3 regions of the Halomonas sp. ANAO-440 genome follow, and region 1 is predicted to be linked to each of the others. Evidence: predicted binding sites of a transcription regulator. Region 1 holds the regulator's gene; each other region holds the start of a gene.
What was found. The regulator FliA, encoded in region 1, starts transcription of late flagellar genes. The targets are predictions, from matches to a motif close to CTAAAGTTNNNNNNNNNNCNGCCGATA.
Positions count from the first base shown of each region.

Region 1 (7,121 bases):
CCTGTCTGGAGGGCGGCAGCGTCGCCGTGACGTGGCGCTGCTGGAATCCCTCATGCAACTGTTCATGGTACGTGATGCCATTCGGCATCTGGGTCTCGGTGAAAGGGAGTCAGGCTAGATGGGTATGGATCAGGCCGCCGGGCTACGCAAGTGGTCGAACATGACGCCAAGAGCTCCCCAGGAAGCGTGCCCCGATCACGTTGCTGCGATGCTGGTATCACTGGGAGGAGGCGCCGCTCCAGCTGGCCATGTCGGCTCGGCTCCCACGTCCTCTGCACAGGCCTCGGCGCAGCGCCCGAGGCGCCGTTTGGAATCGGACACGACTCTGATGGTATTGGGGCTTCCCGGCACCGGCGCGCATCATACCGGTAAGGTCACAGAGCTGTTCGAGGCCTGGGCCAACGAGGGTCGTGACTGGGTAGGCAATCCCCGGGCATGGCGGGTGGTGGCACTGCCTGCAGGCAGCCCGCATCTGCCGGTGCTTGCCGGCGAGCAGGCGCGTTGGGCGCTCTGGGTCGATGCAGATCCGGAGGCATTCCGTCGCGCCTATCGCGTGTTGAAGCAGGTAGCCGAGCGTGGTGGGCCGCAGCGCATGCTGCTGGTCCATCCGCCGAGCGTTGGACGACAGGGGCTGCTGAGTAATCTGCGTCATGCCGCGGCAAGCTATCTTGGTATCGAGCTGCTGGTATTGGCAAGATGAAGCTAATACAGCAGTCGTGGGCGAAACTGTTGCTGGGGCTGGGAGGCACACTCATTGCCAGCCTGGCACAGGCATCGGGCAGTTGGGTGGCCAGTGCCCCGGCAGTGCAGGTGGTCATGTCGGACCGGCAGGTCCAGTCTGCGGATATGGTGCCGCCTACGGCCGAACTGGCCCGGAATCAGGTCATGGGGCGGGTGAGCTGGCAGTTCCAGACCTCGTCCGGCGCCGAGGTGAATGCCCGGCTATGTCACGCGGGTGGCTGTGTCACGTTGGCAGGGCCGCGGGGACACACCGAAGCATTCGCAGGCATACCGGCGGACTCGGCGCTCTACTTCCAGTTTGCGCTGCGGGAGCGCGGACAGCGAGCCATGACGTTGCAGGGGCTGCAGGTCATCGTGAACCACCATGAACAGGAGCGTGCCGCAGCGGGTTCATATGACGGCAGTCGGCGGGGTAGCGGGCGTTGTGACAGTTAACGGTACTGAAGCAAGCGAAACCTGTTGAGTGAATCAGCACCCTTTGAAATGGGCTGGCAGCCACGAGAGCAAGCGTATGTACACAGCACGAGGCAAGATAGATCAGGGGGACATGCTGGCGGAGTATCTTCCGCTGGTCAGGCGACAGGCGCTCTCCCTTCAGGTGCGTCTACCGGCGAGCATCGAGCTGGATGACCTGATCCAGGCGGGCACGGTCGGGCTGCTTGAAGCCATGGGGCGTTTCGACTCCTCCCAGGGAGCAAGCTTCGCCACCTTTGCCAGCCAACGCATTCGTGGCGCCATGCTGGATGAGCTCAGAAGCCGGGACTGGCTGCCCCGCAGCGTGAGACGCAATGCCAGAGCGGTCGATGAGGTCGTCAGGCGGCTGGAGCAGCAGCTCGGGCGACATGCCGAAGAGACAGAGATTGCCGCTGAGCTGGACATGGATCTGGCGACGTATCGCCAATTGTTGAACGATACCAACAGCGGGCATTTGCTGCCGTTCGAGGCGTTGCTGGCGGAGGGCGTTGAGCCCGGTGTTGCAGACGCCACGGCGGATACGCCTTACAAGCAATTGATTGATCAGCAGAAGCGACAGCAGCTGGTGGAGGGTATCGAGGCGTTACCGGAGCGGGAAAAGCTGTTGATGGCGCTCTACTACCAGGAAGAGCTGAACCTCAAGGAGATTGGTGTCGTCATGGGCGTGACCGAGTCACGGGTCTGCCAGCTCCACAGCCAGGCAGTCAGCCGGCTTCGCAGCCGGCTGGGCGAACAGGAAGAGTAGCCGGCCCGTTGTCGATCGAGGCATGGCTCTACAGATTGTTCATCAAGGCGCGTGCGCTGGCCAAGGCATCCATGTAGCAACTGTGCAACTGGTCAGCCGGGATGTCGTTGATGGATTCCTCCACCTGGCGCTCATGATTCTCGCAGAGCGTCAGTACCGCCCCCAGGGGGCCTGCACGCTCCTTTAGTGCAGCCAGGATGTGAGGGTTGAGCGGTAGCTGCGCGAGCAAGGTGTCGCGATCTTCCTCGAGCAGGGCATCCATCATCGAAAAGAGGCCGGTGGTAAAGGCGTCTTCTGCATCCAGGATGGGGAAAGGGGCCGACAGGTTGCGGCACATGAATGCTCGGATCAGCGCCATGCGCAGGATGATCCTGGACGACGGCTGGAGGCTGGCGAGGGTCAGTGTAAGAATGAGCCGCCTTAGCTCGATCAGGCCGAGCACCTGCATCGCCCGATACAGATCGATCTCCTTTCCGCCACGGTTGTAGTAGTTCGAGTTGGCCCGCCTAAGTACTGCCACATGAAGGTGAGGTATCTGTACCACGAGTTCCTGAAGACGATGAATGTCACTGTCTTCCTCGTAGAGCGCCCGAATCAATCGTATCTGTGCTGCGCGGTTACCGTGTCTCCCCCGGGGAGGGGAGGCGATGAAGCTGGGGCGCGCCAGATAGTGCCCGTTAAAGTAAGCGCAGCCGATCTCGCGATAGCGTTCGAGCTCTTCACGGTCATCGATGTTTTCCACCAGCAGCTTGATGTTGCGGGCGGGGAGGCGTTCGAGAGTCTTGGCATCGATGTCATGGGGAGTCGTCACCAGAATGATGTCGGTTCTGGGGAGTAGCGCCTCGAGATACTGCATCACCAGGCTGGCGGGCAGGACGATGCGATAACCCCGTTCCCGCATGTCGTCCAGGCGGTCGAGAAGCTTCTCGTCCACCTCCGGCATATCGGCGATGCCGATGGCCATGCGCGGTGCCGGGGTAGGAAGCAGCTCCGGGCTGGCGAGCCATGCCATCGGCAGATCGACGAAGAGCGTTCGCTCAGCCAGAAGGCCGGCATCACCGAGTTCATAAACTGCGCTGGACAGTGCCCGGGCAGTGTCGGCCATCGTGTCATCGGATTCGTTCATTCCACTTTGCCGATAGACCAGGCGGTCCGCCACATGAGCGTGCTCCGTGTCGTGAATCGGATGAAGTGCAATGGTGCAAGGATTGAAATCCGCTTGCTCTGGCATGTTGCTGGGCTCCCTGCTGAGTGAGATCTCACTCAAGACTTTGTCATGATGCGACTTCTGCGCGTATTCGATCGATTGAGGGTCTTGCCACCCAGCTACAGTTCCTGTCTCAGGGTGTGAAGCCGGGGCTCCAGGCCGGTAACCAGGCTCGCCAGGCTGGGGCGGGCATAGTAGAAGCCTTGTTGATGCGTCAATCCGTTGCGCCCCAGCCACAGCGCCTCTTCACGGGTTTCCACGCCCTCGGCGATGAGAGAGATGCCCAGCTCACTGCCAAGCCCGACGATAGCGCGCAGGATGGCCTGCCGGCGTGGGTCGCTGTCGCAGCCATCCACCAGGACACGATCGATCTTGAGTCGGTCCGGGCGAAGGTCGGTGAGCAGGTCCAGGTTGGCGAAGCCATTGCCGAAGTCATCGAGGGCGGTGGCAAACCCCATGCTGCGGTAGGCCTCGATGATGCCACGGAGATGCTCCTGGCTGCGGACCTTCTCGGTCTCGGTGATTTCAAAGACCAGCCGGTCGGTCGGCCAGCCCACCTTGGCAGCGATGGCCAGGGTCGCCTGGATACAGGCGGAAGGTTCATAGACGGCATTGGGCAGGAAATTGATCGACAGGTCCTCGCTCATGCCCAGTTGGCTGGCGATCTCGATGGCCCTGACGCGGCAAGCCTGGTCGAAGCGGTAGAGCAGCTCGGGCGTGACCTGGGACAGGATGCTGTAGGCTGACTCGCCCGCTGGGCCGCGCACCAGGGCTTCATGGGTGGTGACGCGGGCGCTGGCAAGGTCCACGATCGGCTGGAAGGCCATGGTGAATTCGAACGGAAGCGGTCCGTCGCAGATGACGCAGCGTCCATCCTTTTCGGCGCATTGATGCATGGAGACTCCCATCGTCTCTGTCGGCTGTGGGGACCGGATTCCCCGTTACCTGTTACATCGGCAGACACGGCCGAAACTTGAGTCCCGTATCTGCCCATGCTGAACGCTGCATACTTTGGAGGGTCAGCGAATTGCTTGACATAGATCATGTGCGGCTCGCTTCTCGGCAGCTCGCACCTCAAGTTTCGGCCTATCCCGCCGATTGATGCCCTAGACTCGAAGCCCCTATCAGGAGCCTGCATGAATCCTTCAACCATCATCGGTATGTTCGCCAGCGTCATTCTGCTGGTCAGCGTACTCTTCTTCACCGCCGAGTCGCCACAGAGTTTTCTTAACCTTCCCGGGCTTGCCATCGTATTGGCCGGCACCATGGCGGCCACCTTCATCAGCTATCCGCTGAAGGAGGTCGTTCGGGTGGTTCGTCTGGTGGGGCTGGTGTTTCGGCGCGAGAACACCTACATGCGAGATGACATCAAGGAGCTGGTGGATATCTCGCGGCTGTGGTTCAAGGGGGATGTCCGAGCCGTGGAGGAGGCGCTGGAGAAGGCGCGCAACCCCTTCCTGCGTACCGGCATCCAACTGGTGATAGCCAACACCAAGGAAGACGAAATCTTCGATCTGCTGCGCTGGCGCATCGCCCGACTCAAGGCGCGCGAGCATGCCGAGGCGCAGATATTCCGCACAATGGCCACTTACGCACCGGCCTTCGGCATGATCGGCACCTTGGTGGGGCTGGTGAACATGCTGGAGGTCATGGAGGCCGGCGATCTCCACGTCATCGGCCCTCGCATGGCCATCGCCCTGCTCACGACCTTTTACGGCATCCTGCTGGCCAACCTCGTCTTCAAGCCTATTGCTGTGAAGCTGGAGCGACGCACAGAAGAGCGTCTCATCGCCATGAACATGGTCTTCGAGGGCATCTCGTTGATCACCAAGCGGCGCCTGCCCTCCTTCATTGAAGAGACGCTCAACTCCTTCGTTGCGAATTATCATGACGAGATTCGCGACCCCGTTGTCTCCGATCGTACGCGTGGAGAGGGCGAGGGGACCGGAAAAGGAAAGGGGCCCTCGGCAGGGAAGGGGCAGAATGCTTGATCGCAGTATGCGTGACATGCTCGCCCCGCCGACGGTAGAGGGCGATAGCGATGGCTGGCTGATGAGCTATCTCGATGTCCTTACGCTGCTCATCACCCTGTTTGTCTTGCTGCTCTCGCTGGCAGGGAACGGCCTGGCCATCCAGGGCAGCCGGCATGGCGGCGATAGCGCTGCATTCATCACCCCCCAGGCCGAAGCGGCGGCTCGCATGGTGGCAGGCTCCGGGCTCAAGCCGCGCCATGATGGCCTGCAGCCGCAATTCTCCGGACTCGATATCGAGGGCGTCAGCATGGCAGAGGGGCAGCAGGGCATCACGCTGCGCATCGATGACAACCTACTGTTTTCCAGCGGCCAGGCGGACCTGACGTCTCAGGGGCGCGAGGTCCTGGGTCGGCTGCGTGAGCTGCTGCAATCCTTCGATGGCGACGTCTCGGTGGAGGGGCATACCGACAGCATTCCCATTGCCACGGCACGCTTCCCCTCCAACTGGGAGCTCTCGTCGGCGCGGGCCATCGCCGTGCTGCGGTACCTGGCCGAACTGGGCGTCGATATCGAGCGCCTGCGCGCGGTGGGCTATGCCGAGACCCGTCCCCTGGCAAGCAACGAGACTGAGGAGGGGCGCGCCGAGAACCGCCGGGTGGAGCTCCTGCTCAAGCAGGAGCTGGGTGCGCAGTGACGGAGGGCGAGATGATCTTACGGGCCATCGAGCCATGATTCATGCGCGAAATCAGCAGCCGCGGCGGCGCTGGTCGGCATTGCAGGCCGCCATGATCTATACCATGGCGGTCACTCTAGTGCTGCTTGTCATCGTCTGGGCCTTGAAGGAGCGCCACGACCGCGAGCTGGATGCTGCCGAGGGTCGTGTGCTGGCACAGGCAGAGCTTATGGCGGAGTGGGCTTCCGGCACCTTCAACAGCACCGACAACACGCTCAGCGGCCTGGCCAACCTCTTTGCCCTCTCCATCGATGGCAATATCGATCAACGCTTCGCCAGGGCCTTTGAATCCCTGGTCTCTCAGCGCCAGCAGAGCCTGCCTTTCCTGGATGCGCTCGGCATCATCAGTCATACCGGTGAGACACTCTATACGATTGGAAACCCTGGGTTCCCGGGACATGACATGGAGGAGCGTGCCTTCATTCGCAGGTTTCTTCAGGACTACGACCAAAGCCACTCCGATAGCTATTGGAATCCGGAGTCGGGCGATCATCGCATGCTCTACCTGAGGCGCATGTTCGATGCCGACGGGTTTTTCCTCGGTGTCGCGGCGGCACGACTGGATCTCTTCTTCTTGACCCATGCGCTTCAGCGGCTGACGCTTGATCCTGGCGAGAGTATCGCTTTCATCGACGGCAACCTGCGCCTGATCGCCCGGCGGCCGGATCTGGAGAGCCTGCCCATGACACAGGCGCTGGGCATGCAGGTCGATGCTCCGGCAGTAGCTGAACTCATTGCCGGCGAGCGAAGTGGGGCCGTTACCATTCGCTCGCCATTGGCCGGGGACAGCCGGATCTTCGGTATCGGGCGAGTCGAGGGCATGCCGATCGTGGCCGCCGTGGGCTTCAGCGTACGCAGCGTGCTCGCTTCGTGGTATCAGCAAGTGGTGATACTGACCTTCGGCTGGCTACTGACTGCGGCACTCGGCCTGCTGATCTTGCTTCACTACCTGCGCCTTTCTCGCACGGAGGCAGAGCTTCAGTGCAGTGAACAGGCGCTGCGGCAGATCAACCACTCCCTGCAGGCGGAACTGCGCATCGCCGATATGGCGTTCGAGACGCACCTTGGCATGTTCATCACCGATGCCGACGGCATCATTCGCAAGGTCAATGTCACCTTCGAACGCATCACCGGTTACAGTGCCGATGAAGTGCTGGGTGAGAATCCGCGGCTGCTCAACTCCGGTCGCCATGATGCATCTTTCTACCGTGAGATGTGGGGCAGCATTCATGAGAAAGGCAGCTGGCA
Region 1 is NZ_JAHXBV010000024.1:45,503-52,623, forward strand. Features, by position in the region: gene flhF (flagellar biosynthesis protein FlhF) at 1-118, shown strand, start outside; gene KZO25_RS15650 (hypothetical protein) at 119-700, shown strand; gene KZO25_RS15655 (flagellar protein FlhE) at 697-1,176, shown strand; gene KZO25_RS15660 (RNA polymerase sigma factor FliA) at 1,253-1,960, shown strand; gene KZO25_RS15665 (EAL and HDOD domain-containing protein) at 1,989-3,191, opposite strand; gene KZO25_RS15670 (EAL domain-containing protein) at 3,287-4,063, opposite strand; gene KZO25_RS15675 (motility protein A) at 4,304-5,158, shown strand; gene KZO25_RS15680 (flagellar motor protein MotB) at 5,151-5,834, shown strand; gene KZO25_RS15685 (EAL domain-containing protein) at 5,869-7,121, shown strand, end outside.

Region 2 (7,121 bases), on a different contig from region 1:
GCATGGCATGCAGTTGGGCGCGAAACCCGGCGGTGTCGAGGTTCGACAGGTTGTGACTGACCACCGCCTGCTGATCCATGCTCTGCTTGGCTCCGCTCATGGCGGTATAGAGGATGCGATCCATCGTTGTGCCTGCTGTCTGCTAACGCTACCCAGGGTGAAAAAGGCCCCCTCGGAAGAAGCCAAAGTGAGGTGTCCGACGTGCAAGCCGGGTCAACGCTCTAAATGGAGCAACGGCCCGGCGAGCATCAGGCCTACAGGTTGATAACCGTCTGCAACAGCTCATCCTGGGTGCTGATGGAGCTGGAGTTCGCCTGGTAGGCACGCTGGGCAACGATCATATCGACCAGTTGCTTGGCCAGGTCCACGTTGGAGTTTTCCAGCACACCGGAAGCGATGGTACCGAACAGGCCAGTGCCAGCCACACCGATTACCGGCTCGCCGGAGGCGTTAGTGGCTCGCCAAGCGTTGTCACCATCGGGCTGCAGTCCTTCGACGTTAGCAAAGCTGGTCAATACGACCTGACCGGCAGCCCGACGCTCTTCGTTGGTATAGTTGCGAATAATTCTACCATCTTCCAGCACCTCGATACCCGCCAGGCTGCCGGAAGTATAACCATCCTGATTCAAGGTATTTTGAACCGAGTTATTATTAAACTGGGTACTTCCTGCCATATTGAAAACGAAGTCGAGCTCCTCGGCCCCACCCAGAAATTGCTCATCAAAAACGAAATTGAATTGACTGCCCCCAGCAGCAGGTGCCTCAGCAACAGCGATAGTGAAATTTGCAACTTCACCTGTGCCATCGTTCGTCAGCGTAAAATTGGTAGCTGCTCCCTGCGCATAGGTAATTGTTAACTCACTGCCATTGACAGCAACCGCATCGATTGCAGCAGATGCTTGTAACGCGCCAGCGAGCGCAGCTGCATCAGCGTATGTATTGTCAGGAACACCCGGCAGGTCAGTTGCCGAGATATTGCCACCACCAGCTAGAAGGTCAGTCACATCTACTGTGGTGCTCTGCGCAGGGGTAGCGACACCGCCGCCATCCTGAATACTGCCATTTTGGTTAAAGGCTACAGCGAAGTCGTTCCCCCCCCCATCTTTCACCCCGTCCAGAGCAGCACGTCCTTCCCATGTGTTGTCTGCCACTTTCTCGAAATAAAGCGACAGCACCCTGGCATTCCCCAGTGAGTCGTATACCGTAAAACTGTTGGAGTAGTGGTACTCAACATCCACCTCCCCTCCGGCACCATCGTCCAGGGTGACTGTTTGCAACCCTACCCCGGGAACGGTTGCAGCGTTCAAGTTATAGCTAGCATTGGCTTCGCTGGTTTCTTGAGCAGGAATATCATCTCTAGGGATACGGATAGCTTGTGGGGCACCCCCTGCAATCACTTCAGAGAACGCATCATTGGGATCGCTTAACCCAAAGCCGGTAAGACGCTGGCCGCTCGCATTCACCAGAAAACCATCCGCATTCTGGCTAAACTGCCCATTGCGGGAGAATACAACCTCACCGCTAGGCTGCTCCATGCGGTAGAAACCTTGGCCGGCGATGGCCAGGTCCAGATTGCGGCCGGTATTTTCCAGATCGCCCGACTCGAAGTTCTGCGTCACGGCAGCGACACGTGTCCCCAGACCCACCCGGCTATTGGCGCCGGCAAAGACATCGGCAAAGGCCACGCCGCTGGTCTTGAAGCCCACCGTCTGGGAGTTGGCAATATTGTTGCTGATGACCTTGAGATTTTCGGACTGGGAGGCCAGCCCGCTAAGTGCTTGTGAAAAGCTCATTGTATTATCCTCGTTCCTTGCTGCGCGATTACAGAATCTGCTTGATTTCGTTAAGGCCGACTTGGCCATAGACGGCGCCTAGGTCCAGGCGCACGTTACCGTTACTATCCTTGGGCGTGACGCCGCCCACCATGGCGTAGTTCAGCGCCTGGGCGCTGACCGCATCGCCATCGGCATCGGTGGCTTCCAGCCTTACGCGATAGGAACCGGGAGCTGCACTATCGCCTTCTGATGTCTTGCCGTTCCACTGAAACGACTCGACGCCGGCCTTAACAGAGCCAATGTCGTAGCGATTGACTACCTGGCCACTCGCGTTGGTAATCGTCACCCGCACATTGTCGGCTGGCTTGAGCAGCTCGATCCCGAATGGCGTGGTGTGGGCATGGCCCTCTTCCGTCTGTTCGAGCAGCACGCGATCACCTTTCACCAGGACGCCCTGCCCAATCAGGTGAGTCGCCTGCATGGCCTGATTGGCGTCCATTTGTGCTGTAATGCCCTGCAGCGTCTGGTTAAGCTGCTCGATGCCGCTAACCGTATTGATCTGGGCAATCTGCGAGGTCATCTCATGGTTTTCCAGGGGATTGAGCGGATCCTGGTTCTGTAGCTGGGTGGTCAGCAGCATGAGAAAGCTCTCCCTCAGCTCATCTGACTGACTCTGATTCAGCTTGGCCCCACCACCGTTGATAGTGGCCAGTGCCGTAGGATCAATTCCACCCATCATGATCAGCCCTCCCCTAGAGTGAGTGTCTTGAGCATCATCTGCTTGCTCGTGTTCATGACTTCGACGTTGGCCTGGTAGGAGCGGGAAGCCGAGATCATGTTGACCATCTCGTGTACCGGCTCGACGTTGGGCATGGTCACGTAGCCATCGTCATTGGCCAGCGGGTGCTCGGGGCGGTACTCCATGCGCATGGGCGAGGTATCTTCCACCACGCTGCGCACGCCCACGCCACCGATGCCATGGGCGCCCTGGTGGCGCGACTCGAACAGCACCTGCTTGGCGCGATAGGCTTCACCATCCGGCCCCGCCACGCTGTCGGCATTGGCCAGGTTGCTGGCCGTGACGTTCATGCGCTGCGACTGGGCGCTCATGGCCGAGCCGGCGATATCGAAAACGGAAAACATCGACATGGAACGATCTCTCTCTGGTTGTTCCGGCTGCTTACTCCGGCTGCATGGCGCTCTTCAGGCCCTGGATACGGCTGTTGAGGATGGTCAACGCCGCCTGGTAGCGCACCGCATTGTCGGCGAACTGGGTACGCTCACGGTCCATATCCACCGTGTTCCCGTCCAGGCTCGGCTGGTCCGGTACGCGATACAGCAAGTTCTGGCTAGGCGGTGCGAAGCCCTGCCCGCCCAGATGCCCCGCAGACGTTCTTGCCAGTGACAAACCGCCACCAGATGAGCGACCATGCTCGACCGCCTTCTTGAGTTCGCCGGAAAAATCCATGTCCCGCGCCTTGTAATTCGGCGTATCGGCGTTGGCGATATTGCTGGCCAGCACTTTGTGGCGCTCCTGGCGCAAGCCCAGCGCCTGCTGGTGGTAGTTAAAGGCGGCCTCGAGCTTATCGATCATGCCGGCGCTCCCGTGGTCGAAACTCAATATGAACAGTGTGCGGAACTTGTTGAGAGTGAAGAATAGCCAGAGTGGTGTCACACCAATGGCAAGAACAGACCGGTTTTCCGCATTCATTTCCGCTGTTTCATGAAATCGCGGGACGCTAGAATTCACTGGCACCATCACCAACCTCGGCCAAATGCCATGCAGCGTCACCCCTTCAAGCTCCTGTTCACTTTGTGGCCGATCCTCGCCAGCCTGACGCTACTTCCCGGCATCGCCAAGGCCGACGACGACGCCCTGCTCCAGGCCGTACATGGCTTCCTGTACAGCGAGGCACAGCCCCTTGGCGAGGAGATCATCATCGAGCTGCGGCCTCCTTCGGCCCGGTTGCCGGAGTGCATTGCACCCCAACCCTTCCTGACCCGGGAAGGCGAACTGCCTCTCGGGCGTGTGTCGGTAGGTGTGCGCTGCGGCAGCGATGGGCGCCAGGTGCGCTACATGCAGGCTGAAATCGGCGTTCTCGGCGAGTACCCGGTCCTGGCAGCCACGCTCAACGCTGGCGATACGGTTCGCCCGGAGCACCTGGAACAGCGACAAGGCAACCTGGCGGAGCTTCCCAACAATGCCCTGCTCGATGCGGAGCAGATCATCGGCCAGGTGGCGACTCGCACGCTGCGCGCCGGGCAACCGCTGCAAGCCCACCAGTTCCGCTCCTTGCCGCTGGTGGAACGCAATCAGCGCGTCGTGGTCGAAGCCCGGGGCACGGGGTTTCGAGTCTCCCGCGAGGGGCAGGCGCTCGAGCCCGGCGGGCTGGGTGACCGCATCCGGATACGTTTCGACTCTCGCGAGGTCGTCACTGGACGAGTGGCAGGAGAAGGAATGGTGATCGTCGATTTCTGAGCGGTGCTTCGGCATGCCATGCCGACACTCTCGACGCTGGCTTGCTACACTAACCTGCGGATGCGCCTCGCGCGTGTTCGCTATATCATTGCCTAAAGTTTTCTCCGGAGCAGCCGATAGCGTGTAAAAGCACCGGTCACGAGGCCAATATAGTGAAGATCAACAGCCAGAACCCCCTGACTCGTCCGACACCGACGACGCCCCGCGAGGAAGCGCAGCCGGTCAAGGGTCCCAGTCAGTCCAGCCAGCAGGATGCCGGCCCGGCGGCCACCACGCACCTGCGGCAGAATGCCGCCGACAGCTCCCGCGACATCGACACCGTCAGGGTCGAGGAGATTCGCGAGGCCATTCGGGAAGGCCGCCTGGAAATTCGCGCCGACCGGATCGCCGACGGGTTGATCGAGTCGCTGGAACCGACTGCAGGTAATGGTGACGAATGAGCCTGACCAAGCTTCTCCGCGAGCAGCAGCAGCGCCTTGATGGCGTGATCGAACTGCTTGAGCAGGAGCGCGAGCTGCTTGCCGCCGCCGATATCGACGGGCGCCAGCTCGCCGAGGTTGCCGAACTCAAGCAGCAGCGACTGCAGCAACTGGAAGCCACAGAGACCTTGCGCCGTAACGTTCAGCAGCGCCTGGGCTATGCCGAGGGCGCCGCTGGTGCCCGACAGGCCGCCGAAGATGCCGGCTGCCTGGAGTCATGGGAAAGCACCATGGAGCGAACGCAGAAGGCCCATCGGCTCAACACGATGAACGGCCAGCTTGTTGGCCTGCGCATGGGCCAGAACAAGCGCCTCCTCGAGTTCATTCACGAGGCCGCCGAGAAGACGACCTATGGCGCCAGCGGTCGAGTAAGGGCGCAGCCGGGACGCTTCAACACGTCGGTTTGACCCATCACCACCCGCAAGCGTTTACCACAGCAAGTCGGCCCACCCTCTTACCATAGAGAGTCGATAAGGCTGCCGTCGTCGGGATCCGCCATGACCACGGCGTTGCGGCCATTGGCCTTGGCCTTGTAGCTGGCGGCATCGGCTCGGGCCAGCACGGTCTCGACGGCATCATCCCCCTCCTGGAACGCAGTCACCCCCATGCTAAGTGTAATGCTGTAGACCCTACTCTCATTCACCACAGTAACCTCGGAAACCACACGCCGCAGGGATTCCGCAATCTCCTCGGCCTGCTTCAGGGTACAGCTGGGCAGCAGCACGGCGAACTCGTCTCCACCCTGGCGGGCAACGTGGTCGCTACGGCGAACCTCCCAAGCCACCACCTGGGCGATACGACGAAGCATTTCGTCGCCCAGGGCATGCCCGCCTTCGTCGTTGATGGGCTTGAAGTGGTCCAGATCGAAGAGGATCAGCACCGACGGGGTACCGGTCTTGGCGTATTCCGCCAGCGCCTCCTCCAGGCGCCGCTCGAAACCGCGGCGATTGAGCAGTCCCGTCAGCGGGTCGTGTTCAGCCTCCCATCGCTGCAACGCCTCCTGCTGGCGACGCTCGGTAATGTCCTTCACCATACCCACGAACCCGAGGGGCTGATCGCTGCCCTTCACCTGGCTTGCATGCACTTCCACCCACAGGGTGACACCTTCCTGATGATGAAAGCGGAGCTGACGCATGAAGTCGTTGCCGGTCGACAGGGAGTGACGCCACATATCCTGGGTTCCCTGGCGGTCATCCGGATGAATTCGGCCCCACCACTCCTCGGGGGTACACGACGCATCGAGTCCCAGCAGCTCCAGCAGCGCCGGGTTCATGTAGTTCAGGTGACCCTTGAGGTCAGCCACGAACATGCCTATCGGCGTTGACCCCAGCACGGCATCGAGAAAGGCCTGCCGATCCCGCAGGTGCTCCAGCGCCGAGAGGCGCTCATGCTCCAGACGGTTGAAACTGCTGGCTACCTGCCTCAACTCTTCCATGCTGGTGGAGAGCGCCAGGTAGCGACGCTCCCCCGCCCCTACCTGAGCGATCTGCTGCTCGAGGCGGTGCAGCGGCTTGAGCATGCGCCTGACCAGCCAACTCATGCTGAACATCAAGACTACCGCCAATACCAGCCAGGCCCACCAAAGGGTAACGAGATAGTCTCCCAGCGGCGCACGAACCTGCGACCGGGGCAACGATACCTTGACCACCCAGTTCGCCGGCCTGATCTGGCGATAGGACATCAGCGTCGACTCGCCATTGATCCCGCGGGCAACGGTTTCCCCCTCCCAGCCCTCCAAAGCCAGGTCGAGTGACGGCAAACCATTGAACGCCTGCCTGCTCGTCCGCCCAGGATGAAACAAGACTTCGCCCGATGCCGACAACACGGAGACGCGCCCCTCTTCTCCCAGCCAGCTTCGCTCGAGCCATCGGAACAGCCCACCCTCTGTCAGGTTGACCATCCCTCCGACGACTCCGCTGAAAGCCCCCTGCTCATCGAGCCGCGGTACCAGCATCAGCACCAGGTTGTCACCGCTGGCTCGACCCACGAAGGGCTTGCTGACATAGGGCCAAGGGGAGTGACTCAACAAGCGAAAATATTCGGTTTCCGACGTATCAAGACCGACACGCCCCTCCACCACTGGCCAGTCGGCAAGCACGACGCCGTCCGGACCGGTTACCATGATGCCCTCGAACCATTCCAGCAGGGACTGGTTGTGCTCAAGGGCATCACCCAGTTCATCCGGGCTCATTCCCTGCAGATTCGGCGCCAGTCGCGCCAGGGCATTCAGGCGACGATTGACCTTCTCGGTCAGGCCATCGGCAATCAGGCGCGAGTCGTCACGCAGGTGATCGAGATTGACCTCATCCACCAGCGCCTTGCCATACTGCCAGGCCAGCATCAAGAGAATGCCCACAATCACCAGCCACGTCGCAGCAAGGCCGGCAA
Region 2 is NZ_JAHXBV010000002.1:409,538-416,658, reverse strand. Features, by position in the region: gene KZO25_RS02955 (flagellar basal body rod protein FlgF) at 1-124, opposite strand, end outside; gene KZO25_RS02950 (flagellar hook protein FlgE) at 255-1,793, opposite strand; gene KZO25_RS02945 (flagellar hook assembly protein FlgD) at 1,822-2,511, opposite strand; gene flgC (flagellar basal body rod protein FlgC) at 2,517-2,924, opposite strand; gene flgB (flagellar basal body rod protein FlgB) at 2,956-3,369, opposite strand; gene flgA (flagellar basal body P-ring formation chaperone FlgA) at 3,556-4,254, shown strand; gene flgM (flagellar biosynthesis anti-sigma factor FlgM) at 4,407-4,694, shown strand; gene KZO25_RS02920 (flagella synthesis protein FlgN) at 4,691-5,140, shown strand; gene KZO25_RS02915 (diguanylate cyclase) at 5,188-7,121, opposite strand, start outside.
Region 2: flgM (flagellar biosynthesis anti-sigma factor FlgM) is a predicted target of FliA. The motif match lies at 4,347-4,373, and genes of this name have one in related genera.

Region 3 (7,121 bases), on a different contig from region 1:
CGGGTCCCAGCCGCTGTTCGAGGACCGGCGTCCGCGCATGATCGGCGATATTCTTACCATCGTTCTGGACGAGCAGGTGAGTGCCAGCAAGAACTCCCAGTCCAATGCAAACCGAAACGGCTCGATGGGTCTGGATCTTGCCGGCTTACCCGATGCCCTGGAGGAACTGGCCAAGTATGGCTTCGACGTATCGGGCAACAGCGACTTTGCTGGCGGAGGTGGCTCCCAGGCCAACAACAGCTTTACCGGAACCATCACCGTGTCGGTACTCGAGGTGATGCATAACGGCAACCTGAGAGTGCGTGGCGAGAAGCAGATCGCCATCAACCAGGGTGTGGAGTTCATCCGTTTCTCCGGTGTGGTGAACCCGCGCACCATAACCGGCCAGAATACCGTGCCCTCCACGGCAGTGGCCGATGCCCGTATCGAATACGTGGGTAGTGGCTATATCCATGAGGCGCAGCATATGGGCTGGCTGCAGCGGTTTTTCCTCAATATATCGCCCTTCTAACGATGACCGAATACCGAGGCGCAGGCATGACGCTGTTCAAGACGCTTACCAAGACGTTCCCCCATCCGCAGGCACACCGCGTCGTGGCGAAGCTGGCGCTGCTGCTGTTGGCCGGCCTGCTGGCACTGCCAGTACAGGCCGAGCGGATACGCGAGATCGCCAACTTCGCCGGCGTGCGTGACAACGTGCTGGTGGGCTATGGCCTGGTGGTTGGTCTCGACGGTACCGGTGATCAGACCATGCAGGCGCCTTTCACCGGTCAGAGCCTGACCAATATGCTGTCGCAGCTCGGCATCACCGTTCCGCCGGGCACCAACATGCAGTTGCGCAACGTGGCGGCGGTCATGATAACCGCCGACCTGCCGCCGTTTTCCCGCCCCGGCCAGCGGCTGGACATCAATGTCTCTTCCATCGGCAATGCCCGTAGCCTGCGTGGCGGTACCCTGCTCATGACGCCGCTCAAGGGTGCCGATGGCGATACTTACGCCATCGCCCAGGGCAATCTGCTGGTGGGCGGTATGGGCGCTGCTGCGGGCGGTGCCGCCGTGCAGGTCAACCAGTTGGCCGGGGGGCGTATCCCCGGGGGAGCCATGGTGGAGCGGGAAGTGCCGCTGAACCTGGGCGCCGAGGCAGGGCTGCTGGAGCTGGAACTCAAGCAGGCCGACTTCGGTACCGCCCAGCGTGTGGTCAACGCTATCAACGGCGAGTTTGGCCGGCCAGTGGCCGCGGCACGTAACTCCCGGGTCATCGCCCTGGATGGCCCCATGAACGAGAACTCACGGGTCAACTTCATGGCCCAGGTCGAGAATATCCGGATCACGCCCATGGAGGCCCCGGCCAAGGTGGTCTTCAATGCCCGCACCGGGTCGGTAGTCATGAACAGTGCGGTGACCCTGCGCAGGGCCGCCGTAGCTCATGGCAACCTCTCCATCGTCATCGATACGCGCTTCCTGGTCAGCCAGCCGCCGCCGTTCGGCGACGGCGAGACCGTGGTGGTGCCTGACACCGAGATCGAGGTCCAGGAGCAGGATGCCTACCTGCGCGTGGTCGAGGGGGCAGACCTGGTTGACGTGGTCAATGCGCTGAATGCGCTGGGTGCCACGCCCAGCGACCTGATGTCGATCCTCGAAGCCCTCAAGGCATCCGGCTCGCTGCGTGCCGACCTGGAGATCATCTGATGAGCATCCAGGACTTCAGCAGCCAGTTCGCCCTCGACGTCCAGGGCCTTGAGCGACTCAAGCACACGGCGCGCAACGATGAGGCCGCCGGCCTGAAGGGCGCCGCCCAGCAGTTCGAGGCGCTTTTCCTGCAGATGATGCTCAAGAGCATGCGTGATGCCACCCCGACCACCGGCCTGCTCGACAGCGAGCAGACCGAGTTCTACCAGTCGATGCTCGACCAGCAGTGGGCACAGACCATGGCCGGCCGCGGCATTGGCCTGGCCGATCATCTCGTTGCCCAACTGCAGAGCCAGGGCGTGGGACAAGGTCGCCAGGCGCAGGAAGTCGATCGCGAAATCAACGAGCTGATTGCCGGCATTCCCCGCGGTACGCCGCGTGTGCTCAAGGACGCACTGCAGCCTGTCGAAGAGGATGGGATCGAGGATGAGAAAGGCAGCGAGAGCCGTGTGGCGAGCATGACCGAAGCGCCGCCGGCCAGCTTCCTCGACGAGCTGGAGACCGCCCGCGGAGGCTTCATGAGCGCGGTGGACGCCTTGCCGGCAACGTCGGCAGCGGCGGGAACGGAGTCGCTGCGTAACGCCACGGTGCCTACTGCCAGTGCAGCCGAATCACGTAGCCGTGGCCAGAGCGGTGAACATGTGACGCGCTTCATGGACAAGCTCACTGCACCCGCCCAGGCAGCCAGTCGGCGTACCGGCGTGCCTGCGGAGTTGATCCTGGCCCAGGCGGCACTGGAAACCGGCTGGGGGCGTCACGAGATTGCGAAGGCCGACGGCGGCAACAGCCACAATCTCTTCGGCATCAAGGCCGGCAGCAGCTGGCGTGGCCCCACCACGGACGTGACGACCCACGAGTACATCAACGGCAACCGAACCCGGATCGTTGACTCCTTCCGTGTCTACGGTTCCTTCGAGGAGGCCTTCACCGACTATGCCAACCTGATCGGGAACAACCCTCGCTACGCGGCAGTGACCACGGCGGGCAGTGCCGAACAGGCGGCCAGGGCGCTGCAGGCCGGGGGCTACGCCACCGACCCGGCCTACGCCGACAAGCTGATTTCGATCATGAACACCATGGGGCCGCAGGTTGCCCAGGGTGACAACGACTCTTTGGTCTTCCTGCGCTACTAGGCTGTGTCCGAAAACTGACTGCGCTCGACCATACGGCGTTAAAAATCGGCTCAAAGTACTCATTTACACCCTGTAAGCTCCGTCTTTTCGCCGATTTTTGCCTTGTTTGGCCTTCGCTCGCCGACTTTTCAGACAAAGCCTAAAGGCGCTAAAGTTTTTCTTCTAGAGGCCGATATTTCGGACATTGGCGAAAGGAAACGACACCATGAGCATGTTCTCTATCGGTCTCAGCGGCCTGAATGCCGCTCAGAATGCGCTGAATACCACCAGCAACAACATCAGCAACGTCTATACGCCGGGCTACAATCGTGAGCTGACGATTCTGGGCCAGCAGGGCGCTACCGCTGGCGGCGTGCAGGTCAACGACATTCAGCGCCAGTTCAACCAGTTCGTGGCCTCGCAGCTCAATGCCGCGACCAGCTCGTCGAGCGCGCTTGCGACCTACGAGAACCAGATCAGCCAGATCGACAACCTGCTGGCCGATAGGGAAGCGGGCCTGGCGCCGCTGATGCAGAACTTCTTCTCCTCCCTCGAGGACCTGGCCGGCGCTCCGTCCGATCCCGCCGCACGGCAGGGCGTATTGGGTACAACCAATACGCTGACCGCCCAGTTTCGGTCCTTCGACGGCTACCTGCAGGACATGCAGCAGGGCATCAACGGTCAGATCAGTGACGAAGTCACCCAGATCAACAATACGACCGAGCAATTGGCGACCCTCAATCGGGAGATCGCCCTAGCCCGTGCGCGCAGCGGCGAGGCGCCTAACAGCCTGCTCAACCAGCGCGATCAGCTGGTGCATGAGCTCAGCGAGCGCATGGATGTCCGGCTCAACATCCAGGACGGGAAGTCCTACAACATCAGCCTGCCCAACGGGCAGCCGCTGGTGGCCGGCACCAATCACTATCGTCTCGAAGCCATGGATGCTCCGAACGATCCGCAGCGCACCGTGCTCGGCTATCGGGACTCCGGTGGCAACCTGGTGGCCATGCCCGAGGACACCATCAAGGGTGGCACCCTGGGCGGCCTGATGACATTCCGCGCAGAGACGCTGGACAAGACCCAGAACCAGATCGGCCAGCTCGCCGTATCGATGGTGACCGGTTTCAACGAGCAGCACCGTCTGGGTCAGGATCTCAATGGCGAGCAGGGCGGCGACTTCTTCAGTATCGGTCAGCCCCAGGCCTACTCCTACCCGCGTAATACCGGTGGTGCAGAAGTCATCGATACGAGCTTCGATGCGGCAAATATCCATCAGTTGCGTGCGACGGACTATACAGTGCGCTTCGGCGCTCCAGATGATCCACCCCAGGTCATCCGCAAGGACAATGGCCAGCAGCTGGCAGCCGATCAGGTCGATTGGGATGCTGGAACAAATACGCTGGCCTTTGGTGGTATCACGCTCGAGTTCAGCGATACGCCAAACATTGGTAATCGCTATGAAGTGCAGCCAGTGCGCCGCGCCTCGGCCAACATGGAGTCGCAGATCATCGACCTGGACAAGATCGCCGCGGGAAGCTACGTGGCCGCCAGCGGTGACATGGTCAGTGGCCAGCTACGTGCTGAAACGGAAGCGCTTACTGGACTTGTTGGTAGCGAAAATTATGCCATGTCTTTGAACAGCGATGGCACGTTGATATTCGGCGCTGGAGATGGCGAAGTTAGGCCTGCCACTGTGCTTGTTAACGGCGAGGAGCGCACCGTAAACGGCGATGGAACGGTGAGTGGCGCTTCTTTGACCGCTGGAGCGACACTCACTGTGGATGGGATCAGCTTCAAGGTGAAACTGCCCAATGCCACCCAGGGTGAGTTTACGCTCGGCCTGGGCATCGCCGCTTCCGGCACCGGCGATAACCGTAACGCCCTGGCCCTGCAAAACCTGCAGAGCCAGGCGCTGGTGGCCGGCCGGTCGTCGCTCAGCCAAGCCTACGGCGGCATGGTCAGCGATGTCGGCAACCAGGCGAATATCGTCCAGGTCAACCTCGATGCGCGCCAAGGCCTGACCGCCCAGCTCAAGGCGGTGCAGCAGTCGGAATCTGGGGTCAACCTGGATGAGGAAGCGGCCAACCTGATTCGCTACCAGCAGTTCTATTCCGCCAATGCCCGAGTGATCGATACCGCGTCAACGGTGTTCGATACCATTCTCGGTCTGCGTAACTGATTCGAAGGGAGTCCAGCGCGATGCGTATCAGCACCGTCACCATGTTCGAGCAGAGCGTCTCGTCCATGAACCGTCAGCAGGGCGACTTCCTCAAGGTCGGTCAGCAAATCGCCAGTGGCCGCCGGGTGGTGAATCCCTCCGACGACCCCCAGGCATCGTCGCGGGCCGTGGGCGTATCCCAGGCCAAGGCGATTACCCAGCAGTTCGCCGATGCGCGGATTTCCGCACGCAATTCTCTGTCACAGGCGGAAAGCGTCCTCAACAGCGTCAGCGATGCCGTGACCAGCGCCAAGACACTGCTGGTGCAGGCGGCAAGCGACACTCTGAGCGATGTGGACCGCCAGTCGGTGGCAAGCGAACTGCGCGGGATCTACGAGACGCTGATCGGCCAGGCCAACGCCTCCGACGGCAATGGCCGCTACCTGTTCGGCGGCTACCGCGACGATTCGCCGCCCTTTGCCCGTACCGCTGGTGAAGGCGTTCAGGGCACGCAGTACATTGGCGACGAGAACACTCGTGAGCAGCGCATCGATGCCTCGCGCCTGCTGCCGGTGGCCGATAACGGCAAGTCGATCTTCCAGAGCGTACCTTCAGGCGCTGGCTATGTGGCGCGGGCCGAGCGTGATAGCGGTGGGGAGAGCATTGGCACCCAGGTGGGTTTTGACCGCAATCAGGGCTCGGTTAGCTTCAAGGGCCCTAGCCGTGTAGATCCAGGTAACGAGCTATTTGGCGAGAGCTTTACGATACAATTTGATGTTGATGTAGACGGTTTTCCTGTTGTCCAAGCAGTAGATTCTAATGGCAACCTTTTGACGTACACCAATGGTGACGAAGTCCTTAATGAGTCATATGAATCTGGCAAATTGGTCAGCTTCGGCGGTATCAGTATTACCCTCGAGGGGGAGCCGGAAGTGGGCGACCAGATCCAACTGCGTCCGGCCAACGCCCAGGGCGCCAACCAGGACCTGTTCAAGTCGTTGAAGGACGCCATCGACGTGCTGGAGATGGACCAGCAGGGTCAGCCCGAGAATCGCGCCCACTTCCGCAATACGATCAACGCCGTGATGCGCGAGATGGATAACAGCCTCGACAACGTCCTCACGGTGCGCGCCTCCATGGGGGCACGTCTCAACGAGCTGGATGTGGTCGATGCGGTGGGCAGCAACCGCATGATGAACTACGACAAGACGCTTTCCGACCTGGTGGACCTGGACTACAGCGAAGCCATCGCCGAATACAGCCTGCGTCAGGTGGGCCTGCAGGCGGCCCAGAAGGCCTTTGTCGATGTAAAGGGCTTGTCGCTGTTCAACTTCCTGTAATCCCATGTCCTGATGTCAAGTTCCCTGAGGCCGGGCGTTTGTCCGGCCTTTTCGCCGCCCCGGCCTGCCTGGGCGGTTTTTTTTGATGTGTCCGAGCGGGCAGGCAAATCAGGTTCCCAGTGGGGCAAGCATGTCGATCAATTGGTACATGAACTGCAGGCCGTTGCTGAACAGGCGCTGGAGGAAACGTCCCATGTCGGTCATCAGCACCATCAGCAGGATGAGACCCACGATAAGGGAGGTTGGGAAGCCGATGTTGAATACCGTCAACTGTGGCGCCGAGCGGTTGAGGATGCCCATGGCCAGGTTGATGATCAACAGCGATCCGACTAGCGGCAGGGCCAGCGACATGCCGGCAACGAAGATGGTGCCGCCGTAGCGCACCATCATCTCGAAGGCCGCAGGGTTGAAGGTGCCGATGCCGACCGGCAGGCTATAGAAGCTGGTTGCCAGCGCTTCCAGCACCATCAGGTGGCCACCCAGGGCCAGGAACATCAGCAGCGTGATCATGAAGAAGATTCGTGACAGGATCATGGTGTTGGTGCCGCTGCCGGTATCGAAGAAGGTAGCGAAGGCCAGGCCCATCTGCAGGCCGATGAACTCCCCCGCGGCCTGGACCACGGCGAATACCACATGCATGACCAGGCCGATGGCGATGCCGATCAGCATCTGCTCCACCATCAGGCCGAAACCGGCCCATGAGACGATCGGCACGTCAGGCATGGGGGGCAGAACCGGGGCGATCACTAGCGTTACCAGGAACGCCAGGCCGATCTTGGCCTGGTTGGGTACGCTGGAGTGGCCCCACAGCGGTGAGGCGAC
Region 3 is NZ_JAHXBV010000002.1:418,408-425,528, forward strand. Features, by position in the region: gene KZO25_RS02965 (flagellar basal body L-ring protein FlgH) at 1-511, shown strand, start outside; gene KZO25_RS02970 (flagellar basal body P-ring protein FlgI) at 538-1,689, shown strand; gene flgJ (flagellar assembly peptidoglycan hydrolase FlgJ) at 1,689-2,822, shown strand; gene flgK (flagellar hook-associated protein FlgK) at 3,028-4,980, shown strand; gene flgL (flagellar hook-associated protein FlgL) at 5,001-6,299, shown strand; gene fliR (flagellar biosynthetic protein FliR) at 6,408-7,121, opposite strand, start outside.
Region 3: flgK (flagellar hook-associated protein FlgK) is a predicted target of FliA. The motif match lies at 2,971-2,997, and genes of this name have one in related genera.